Linked DNA regions of Streptosporangium becharense. Each later gene encodes a partner of the first gene's protein in a complex. Links are inferred from orthologs where the notes say so. Each region holds a gene or a part of one and is shown on either strand. Other genes may lie near its edges.

Evidence for each region. Proteins that work in one complex are often made in the same cells at the same time.
Region 2: the proteins of dnaG (region 1) and dnaB are in contact, whole or in part, in a crystal structure (PDB 2R6A), measured with the Geobacillus stearothermophilus proteins. The link is inferred for Streptosporangium becharense from one-to-one orthologs. Residues at the interface, in WP_049624496.1 of Geobacillus stearothermophilus: Lys456, Leu457, Leu458, Pro459, Ala460, Asn463, Ala464, Leu467, Leu535, Leu536, Ile537, Ala538, Gln544, Glu545, Asp548, Tyr549, His552; in WP_033016901.1 of Geobacillus stearothermophilus: Ser13, Glu15, Ala16, Gln18, Glu91, Leu92, Asp94, Ala95, Val96, Pro97, Thr98, Ala99, Ala100, Asn101, Tyr104, Tyr105, Ile108.

What each region holds. Positions count from the first base shown.
Region 1 is NZ_JACHMP010000001.1:1,981,398-1,986,559, forward strand. What follows is about bases 1,066-3,969. They hold dnaG (DNA primase), read right to left. Parts: upstream 3,493-3,969; coding sequence 1,639-3,492; downstream 1,066-1,638. Other genes in these bases: rpoD (RNA polymerase sigma factor RpoD), read right to left, coding at 1,066-1,453; F4562_RS08495 (M23 family metallopeptidase), read left to right, coding at 3,684-3,969. Also shown: more of rpoD, read right to left, coding at 350-1,065; more of F4562_RS08495, read left to right, coding at 3,970-4,601; F4562_RS08500 (deoxyguanosinetriphosphate triphosphohydrolase), read right to left, coding at 4,774-5,162. UniProt on the Escherichia coli protein: RNA polymerase that catalyzes the synthesis of short RNA molecules used as primers for DNA polymerase during DNA replication.
Region 2 is NZ_JACHMP010000001.1:3,976,827-3,980,907, reverse strand. The notes cover bases 1,129-4,081. They hold dnaB (replicative DNA helicase), read right to left. Parts: upstream 3,307-4,081; coding sequence 1,951-3,306; downstream 1,129-1,950. Other genes in these bases: F4562_RS17495 (MATE family efflux transporter), read left to right, coding at 3,646-4,081; F4562_RS17505 (HAD family hydrolase), read right to left, coding at 1,129-1,718. Also shown: F4562_RS17515 (ABC transporter ATP-binding protein), read left to right, coding at 1-168; F4562_RS17510 (ABC transporter permease), read left to right, coding at 218-952; more of F4562_RS17505, read right to left, coding at 912-1,128. UniProt on the Escherichia coli protein: The main replicative DNA helicase, it participates in initiation and elongation during chromosome replication. Travels ahead of the DNA replisome, separating dsDNA into templates for DNA synthesis.

The DNA.
Region 1 (5,162 bases):
TAGGCGTCCCTAACTTAGCCTTCCCTTACTTCACAGCGTCAACCAGGGTGGCTTTCAGGAAGACGTGGTATGGGCTCCCGGCCCAAGGTTCCGTCCGGAGGTTCCGTGCGAAGGTTCCGCCCCGAGGTGCCGCGGAGGTTCCACCCGGAGGTTCCGCGGAGGTTCCACCCGGAGGTTCCGTGTGAAGGTTCCGCGGAGGTTCCACGGAGGTTCCACCCGGAGGTTCCGCCCGGACAAGCCGAAGGGCGACGACCCGGAACCCGGTCTGGTCGTCGCCCTTCGGCTCACCGGCGCGATGTCGCCCTTCGGCTCGCCGCCTCGGCGGAGGGGGTCCGCTCGGCTCGCCGCCTCAGTCGAGGTAGTCGCGGAGCATCTGTGCCCTGGTCGGGTGGCGGAGCTTGGCCAGGGTCTTGGACTCGATCTGCCGGATGCGTTCGCGGGTCACGCCGAACTCCCGGCCGACCTCCTCCAGGGTACGGGGATGCCCGTCTGCGAGCCCGAAGCGCAGCTGGATGATGCGCTGCTCGCGTTCCGACAACGTCGCAAGGATGTCGTCGAGCTGGTCCTGCAGCATGATGAAGGCCGCCGCCTCCATCGGCACGACCGCGTCGGCGTCCTCGATGAAGTCACCGAGGTCGGAGTCCTCCTCGCCGATCGGCGACTGGAGCGAGACCGGCTCCTGGGCGATCCGCTGGATCTCGATCACCCGCTCGATCGGCAGGTCCATCTCCAGCGCGATCTCCTCGGGCACGGGTTCGCGACCGAGATCCTGGTGGAGCTGCCGCTGGACCCGCACCAGCTTGTTGATCGTCTCGACCATGTGCACCGGAATGCGAATGGTACGCGCCTGGTCGGCGATGGCTCTGGTGATCGCCTGACGAATCCACCACGTGGCATAAGTGGAGAACTTGTAACCCTTGGTGTAGTCGAATTTCTCCACCGCGCGGATGAGCCCCAGGTTGCCCTCCTGAATGAGATCCAGGAACAGCATCCCCCGTCCCACATATCTTTTGGCGATCGACACGACCAGCCGCAGGTTGGCCTCGATCAGCCGTTGCTTGGCCCGCGCTCCCTGCCAGACGAGCTCCTTGAACTCCGGGAAGACCATGCGCGACGCGACGCCGGTCAGTTTGTCCTCGGCGAACAGTCCCGCCTCGATCGACTTGGCGAGCTCCACCTCCTCCTCGGCCGTGAGCAGCGGCACCCGGCCGATCTCCCGCAGGTAGATGCGGACGAGATCGCTGGTCGGGGCCCTCTTACCGACATCCTCCTCATCGGCGCGGGCGGGTTCCTCGTCCCCCTGGGGTTCGAGGACCTCCACTCCGTGCTCGGCGAGCATGCGCGCGACGCGTTCGAGCGCGTCGGACGGCAGCTCGGATCTGTCGAGAGCGGCGGCCACGTCGTCGACCGTGACGCTGCCGCGCTCCCTTCCCTTCGCAACGAGGTCGGCCACCTGGTCTACCGATGGCGGCCCACTTGGCAGCACCGATGCACCCACGAGGGACAGTCTGCTGTATTGGCACCGCTAAATGGCAGACCCATTTTTGTCACCCAAGGTAAGATCCCGATCATTATCGGATCGAGACCTTTTCGGGGTTTGGCGGAATCGAGCCGCGGATATCAAAGAGAATTACGCCGTCAGCTCCCGGCGGCGCGTTCCCGAAGGACGCGCCGCTGTTGTTCCAGCGCGACCAGCTCACCGAACAGGCGGTTGTACTCCTGCTGCTCCTCGACGGGATTGGTGCGCTGCATCCGCGACTTCAACTGCTCGATGGCCCGCGTCACCGAGATCATCTCCAGGGCCGCCAGCATGGCCGAGGCGTACCGCTCCTCGCTCGTCAGGTCGGCCCGGAGCTCCTCCACGGCGAACCGGGTGACCATGCCGCGCAGCGACTCGTCGGCCTCGGCGAGCAGGCGGTCGACCCACTCTCGCCCGCCCGGTCCGGCCGCGGCGGTGCCGCCGGCGTCGATGATCAGCCTGTGCAGCGCGACGTGCTCGGGGAGGGTGAACGCCTCCGCTCCGATCGCCTCGAAGCGCGCTCCGAGCAGCGCGGGACGCTGCACGGCCAGTCGCAGCACCTCGGCCTCGGTGCGGACGCCGGGATCGGTGAGGTCGGCGACCCGGCGCGGTCCGGCCGGGCGCTGCGGGCGTGCCGGCGCCGCCGTCGCGGAGATCTCCGCGATCCGGTCGACGACGAAGCGCTCGTTGTTGAAACCCAGCCAGCGGTCGAGGTCGACGGCGTACAGCTGGCGCAGGGACCGGTCCTTGATCCCGGCCACGATGGGCGCCGCCGCGTCGAGCGCGGAGAGCCGGCCCTCGTTGGTGCTGACGTCATAGCGGGAGATGACGCTGCGGATGGCGAACGCGAACAGCGGCTCCCGGCTGGCGACCAGGTCGCGCACGGCCGCCTCGCCGTGCTTGAGGCGCAGGTCACACGGGTCGAGACCGTCTTGCTGCACGGCCACGAAGGTCTGGGTGACGAACTTCTGCTCCTCGGCGAAGGCCCGCAACGCCGCCTTCTGGCCCGCCGCGTCGCCGTCGAACGTGAAGATCACCTCGCCGCGGGACCCCGACTGGTCGAGCAGCAGCCGGCGCAGCACCTTGATGTGCTCCTCGCCGAAGGCGGTGCCGCAGGTGGCCACGGCCGTCGGCACACCGGAGAGGTGGCAGGCCATCACGTCGGTGTAGCCCTCGACGATCACGGCCTGGGAACGCTTGGAGATCTCACGCTTGGCCAGGTCGACCCCGTAGAGCACCTCGCTCTTGCGGTACAGCGGACTTTCCGGGGTGTTCAGGTATTTCGGCCCGTCTTCGGCGTCGTTGAGCTTGCGGGCGCCGAATCCGATGACGTCGCCGGTGATGTCGCGGATGGGCCAGACCAGCCGGCCGCGGAAGCGGTCGATCGGGCCGCGACGGCCCTCCTTGGCCAGCCCGCCCTTGATCAGCTCGGCGGCGGTGAACCCCCGGGCCATCAGATGACGTGCGAGCGCCTCCCACTCGGCCGGGGCGTAACCCACACCGAAGCGTTCGGCGTCGACCCGTTCGAACCCGCGCTCGGACAGGAACCGGCGCCCGGGTGCGGCCTCGGCCGCCGACAGCTTCGCGGCGTAGAACTCCGCCGCCGCCCGGTGGGCCTCGATGAGGCGGCTGCGCTCGCCCTGCTCGCGGCCGGGGACGTAACCACCCTGCTCGTAGCGGAGCTGGATGCCGGCGCGGTTGGCCAGGCGCTCGACGGCCTCGGCGAACGACAGGTGCTCCAGGCGCCGGACGAAGGTGATGACGTCGCCGCCCTCACCGCAGCCGAAGCAGTACCAGTAACCCCGGGCGGGGGTGACGTTGAACGAGGGGCTCTTCTCGTCGTGGAAGGGGCACAGCCCCTTCAGGTTGCCGCCGCCCGCGTTGCGTAGCTGGATGTGCTCGCCCACGATGTCGGCGATCGGTGAGCGCTCTCGTACGAGCGCGATGTCCTCGTCACTGATCCGGCCTGCCACGCGGCGAGTCTAGCCCCGGCCTCCGACAGGTCGGGGCGGTACGACGGAGACGGACGTGACAGGAGGAACACCGACTTTCCCGAAGAGGTCATGACCAACCACCAGGTCGGTTACAAAGGTAAAGACGCATTCTCGATAATCTTATGCGGGTGGAGATCATGCGATCGGGGCATACAGCACGATTGGCCATCGTGACCGGTGCGGTGCTCGTCACCGCGGGCTGCGCGTCCCCGATCGGGGTGGCGGGCATCGGCACGCCGTCCCCGGGGCCGGACACAGGCGCGGCGGGTGTGGTGGACACGGCGGGCACAATGGGCACAGTGGGCACAGTGGGCACGGTCGCCGCGACGAGCCCGGCGACCTCCACCCCGGAGACCTCGGAGACCCCCACCGCGGAAACCTCGGAGACCCCCGCCCCGCCGACTGCGGTCGACCGGCCCAAGCCCGACCCGCCGGTGCGGGTCCCGCCGCCCAAGGTCTCCGACCACACCTACGTCTTCCCGGTGAAGGACTGCCGGGTCACCTACGAGCGCCGGCTGCTGGTGCTGCCCAAGACCACGATCTGGGCGGCCAAGGGCTGCTCGTTCGTCTCCCCGGTGGACGGCGTGGTCGACGAGGTCAATGTCAAGAACCGGTGGAAACCGTCCACCGACCGCGGAGCGGACCGCGAGGGCCGTTTCGTCACCGTCATCGGCGACGACGGCGTGCGCTACCTCGGCGGCCACCTGGACACCGTCGCCGAGGGCGTCCGGCCGGGCCTGAAGGTCAACGCGGGCCAGGTTCTCGGCCGGATCGGCAACTCGGGCAATGCCCGCTCCACCGCGAGCAACCTCTACTTCGCGATCTCCTGGAAGGCCGACCCGTCGCTGTGGTGGGTGCGCCGGGGCATGGTGGAGCCGTGGGACTACCTGGACGCCTGGCGGGAGGGCAACCCCACGTTCTCCCCGCGTGCCGCGATGCTGGCCGTGCGCAAGCGGACGGGGGCGGCGCCCGGGTGCGTGACCCTGTGCGCGTCCAAACCGCAGCCCACCCCCGGGCCCACCCGGAAACCCAAGCCGAAGCCGAGGCCGAGCCAGCCCGAGCAGATCCCGCTGAACGGGGGCGACTGACGGCCCGGCCGCACCGGCCTCTCCCGGGACCTCCGCACCGGAGCCGGACGGGCCGTCTCGGAGCGGCTGCCCCAGGCGGGTGAGCCGGCGTCCCGTCAGCCGGCGTCCCGTCAAGGACGTCGTGCCGGCGCCGAGGCGGCCGGCTCAGCGTCAGGGCACCGAGCCGACCGTCTCAGCGTCCCGAGAGCTCACGGTGCAGGGCGACGGCCGAGGTGTCGGTGAGCGAGGCGACCTGGTCGACGACCACCCGGAGCCGCTCGGCGTCGCCCGCGGCCCGGATGAAGGCGGAACGCAGCGCGGGCTCCAGGGTGCCGGGCGCGCCCAGCATGATCAGGTGAGCGAGGTCGTGGATCAGCTCACGCTGCCTGGCCTGGTTGGCGTGGTGGTCGTCCCTGGTCATCACGTAGTGGGCGGTGACGCCCTTGAGCAGCGCGCACTCCAGCCGGGCCGCCCGAGGCACGATCAGGTCGGCGCTGTGGCGACCGGCGGCGGTGCCGTACGCCTCCCGGGTGGCGAACTCCGCCGACCTGCAGAAACGGCCGATGAGCGCGCTGGTGAGCC
Region 2 (4,081 bases), 2.0 Mb from region 1 along the record:
GTGCGGCGCAGTGGCGGGCAGCTGGCGGTCACCGGCACCGGTGACCTGCTCCTGGCGGTCACCGTCGCCCTCGCCACCGCCGGTGTCACCCCGGCCGACCTGCGCGTGGAGCGGCCCTCTCTCGACGACGCCTTCCTCGCCCTCACCGGAAAGAAGATCTCCTCTTGACTCCCTCACCCGCGCCGGAGACCGGCGTCCTTCGCCCTGGAGACGTTCGATGAAGAAGATGATCCTGACCGAGGCCAAGCTCTTCCTCCGCGATCCGGCGGGAACGATCTTCGCCGTGCTGCTTCCCCTGGCACTGCTGCTCGGGCTGGGCAGCATCCCCGGCTTCCAGAAGGCCGACCCCGCCCTGGGCGGGGAACGGATCGTCGACACCCAGCTCCCGGGGATGATGGTGATCCTGTCGGTGGTGACGATGGCGTTGACCGTGCTGCCCGGCACCCTGGTGGGCTATCGGGAGAAGGGCGTGCTGCGCCGGATGTCCACCACCCCGGTCAGCCCGGCCCGGCTGCTGGCCGCCCAGGTCGTCAACAACCTCGTGGTGGCGGTCGTGTCCACCGCCCTGCTCGTCGGCCTGGGATTCCTGGTGCTGGGCTCGGTCCCGCCGAGGAGCCCCCTGGCCTTCGCGGGGGTGTTCGTGCTGGGCACCGCCTCGATGTTCGGCCTGGGGCTGCTGGTCGCCGCCGTCACCTCCCGCGCGCAGACCGCGCAGGGCGTCGGCTCGCTGCTGATGTTCCCGCTGCTCTTCATGGCCGGGATGTGGATCCCCCGGGAGATCATGCCCGAGGTGGTGCGGCGGATCGGCGATTTCCTCCCCATGGCGCCCTTCGCCGACGCGCTCCGCGCCACCTGGGCGGGGAACGCGCCCCAGACGCTCCACCTGGTGGTCATGGCGGTGACCGTGCTGGTCACCGGGGTGCTGGCGGCACGGCTGTTCCGGTGGGAGTGACCCGGCCGCCCTCCGCCTCTGCCCGGCCGGTCGTTCCCGAGGCGCCGGAGGTTCCGTTCAGGTCGGTCACCAGTTCCTCCAGCGATCGGATCACCGTGATCCCCTTCGCTGGCGCGATCCCGGAGATCGCCCTGTCGAGCCAGTACGAGTGGAGGCCGGCCTCTCGGGCGCCCAGAGCGTCGATCTCGTACTTGTCGCCGACGTACGCGACCTGGTGCGCGGGCAGACCGAGCGTCGCGCATCCCGCCAGGAAGATGCTCGGATCCGGCTTGGGGGCACCATGCTCGGCGGAACAGACGATCGAGTCGCCGAAATGGTGCAGAAGGCCGATCGTGCGCAGTTTGTTCCGCTGGTGCGCCAGTGACGAGTTGGAGACGACGCCGAGTCGGAATCGCGGAGCGAGCGTCCTGAGCACGGCTCCTGCATCCGGGAAGGCGGACCACGCGGCGATCCGGAACTCGTTGTACCTGGTGAACCAGACAGATGCCTCATGGTCGGAGATGCCGTCGGCCGGAAGGCTCCCGGCCCGCGCCAGGAACCGTCTGGTCCGTACGAGCTGCTGACCGGTGAACGTCAACTCGCCGGCGAGAAACCGCGCGTACTCCTCCTCCATGACCTCCCGCCAGACCGCCACCGCGTCGGCGGGCGACGGGAACAGCTCCAGCAGCCCTTCGACGTCCAGATGTTTCAGCAGACCGATCTGTTCCGAAGTCGAGTAGTCGAAGAGCGTGTCGTCGATGTCGAACAACACCCCACGGATCGTCATACGCCCACCCTGCCAGGAAGAAAGTGAGGCCGCAGCAGCCTGGGACTCCGGTCCGCCTCCTGTCGAACTGTGGCCGCCTCTGCCCGCAGGGACACCCGCCCGCCAGGAGCGGCACAGCCGGAGTTCCCGTCCGGCTGGAATGCTCATCCGGGGGATGCCACCCGGCCGGAATCCTTGTCCGGCAGGAGTGCCCGCCCGGCAGGAGTGGCCACCCGGCAGCAGTGACCCGAACTCAGTGGGTGGCCATGTCGACGAAGCGGCTGTAGTGGCCCTGGAACGCCACGGTCACCGTGGCAGTGGGGCCGTTACGGTGTTTGGCGACGATCAGGTCGGCCTCGCCGGCCCTGGGCGACTCGCGCTCGTAGGCGTCTTCCCGGTGGAGCAGGATGACCATGTCCGCATCCTGCTCAATGCTGCCGGATTCGCGAAGGTCGCTGACCATGGGGCGTTTGTCGGTTCGCTGCTCGGGGCCACGGTTGAGCTGGGAGATCGCGATGACCGGGACCTCCAGCTCCTTGGCGAGGAGCTTGATCGAGCGGGAGATCTCGGAGACCTCGTTCTGACGGCTCTCGGTCTTCTTGGGCGAGGACATCAGCTGCAGGTAGTCGATGATGACGAACCGCAGATCGTTGCGCTGCTTGAGCCGGCGGCACTTGGCCCGGATCTCCATCATCGACATGTTGGGCGAGTCGTCGATGAACAACGGCGCCTCGGCCACTTCGCCCATCCGGCGGGCCAGCTTGGCCCAGTCGTCATCGGTCATCGTGCCCGAGCGCATGGCGTGGAGCGCCACCCTGGCCTCGGCCGAAAGCAGACGCATGGTGATCTCGTTGCGGGACATCTCCAGCGAGAACACCACAGTGGTCATGCCATGCTTTATGGCGGCGGACCTGGCGAAATCCAGCCCCAGAGTGGATTTGCCGATGGCCGGTCGGGCGGCCACGACGATCATCTGGCCGGGGTGCAGGCCGTTGGTGAGGGCGTCGAGATCCTGGAAGCCGGTGGGGACGCCGACCATCTGACCGCTCCGGCCGCCGATGGCCTCCAGCTCGTCGAGCGCGCCCGGCATGATCTCGGACAGCGGCACGTAGTCTTCGGAGGTGCGGCGTTCGGTGACCTTGTAGATCTCGGCCTGGGCACGGTCGACGAGGTCGTCGACCTCCTCGTCCTGCCCGCCGTAGCCGAAGGAGACGATGCGGGTACCGGCCTCGATGAGGCGCCGCAGGATGGCCTGCTCACGGACGATCCGCGCGTAGTAGCCGGCGTTGGCCGCGGTGGGCACGACGGCGGTCAGCGTGTGCAGGTAGGCCCCGCCGCCGACCCGGGCGACCTCGCCCCGTTTCTGGAGCTCGTCGAAGACGGTGACGGCGTCGGCGGGGTCACCACGCCCGTAGAGGTCGGTGATGATGTCGTAGATGATCTGGTGGGCCGGACGGTAGAAGTCGTCGGCACGGATGATCTCGACGACGTCGGCGATGGCGTCCTTGGACAGGAGCATGCCGCCCAGGACGGACTGCTCGGCCTCGATGTTGTTCGGTGGGGTGCGCTCGAAACCCGGCTCGAAGACCGGCGGCTCCGCGATGCTCACTCCCCACCTCCTCTTTCGAACACAGTTACGCTATCCCCATTTGTAGCCGACCGGGCTGACAAGTTTCCCGGCTTCACGGGGCGGGTGGCAACGCGACCTGTCGACAGGGCTGTGGATAAGTTGTGCAGTTCTTCCCCAGGCCTGTGGGAACCCTGGGGACAGTCCTGTGGATAACTCTCGTCCACAGTCGGGGAAAACGCTCTGACCAGCGGAAACTTCATCCACCGCCTGTGGAGAAAAGAAAGTTGGGATGACACGCCGACAAGTGCCCCGCATGGCATGGCCCGACCGGTTCATCCCACCGAAGATCTACCCAAGCGTAATGGGCACAATGGAGAGGTGCCTCTTACCTCTCGCTCAGGCCGTGGCTATGACGGGCAGATCCTGCGGCTGGCGGTCCCGGCCTTCGGCGCCCTGATCGCCGAGCCCCTCTTCCTGCTGACCGACACTGTGGTGGTCAGCCGCCTGCCCGCCCCCGCGCTCGGTGCCCTGGGGGTGGCGAGCACGGTGCTGAGCACCGCGGTGGGGTTGTGCGTGTTCCTGGCGTACGGGACGACGGCGGCGGTGGCCCGGCGGATCGGGGCGGGCGACACCGGGCAGGCGCTCCGGCAGGCGGTGGACGGTCTCTGGCTGGCCGCCGGGGTCGGGCTGGTGATCGTCGTGGTGCTCTGGCCGCTCGCCCCCTCCCTCGCCGGGCTGATCGGCGCCGAGGGGGAGCTCGCCCGGCAGGCGGTGACCTACCTGCGGATCAGTCTGCTCGGCGTCCCGGCCATGC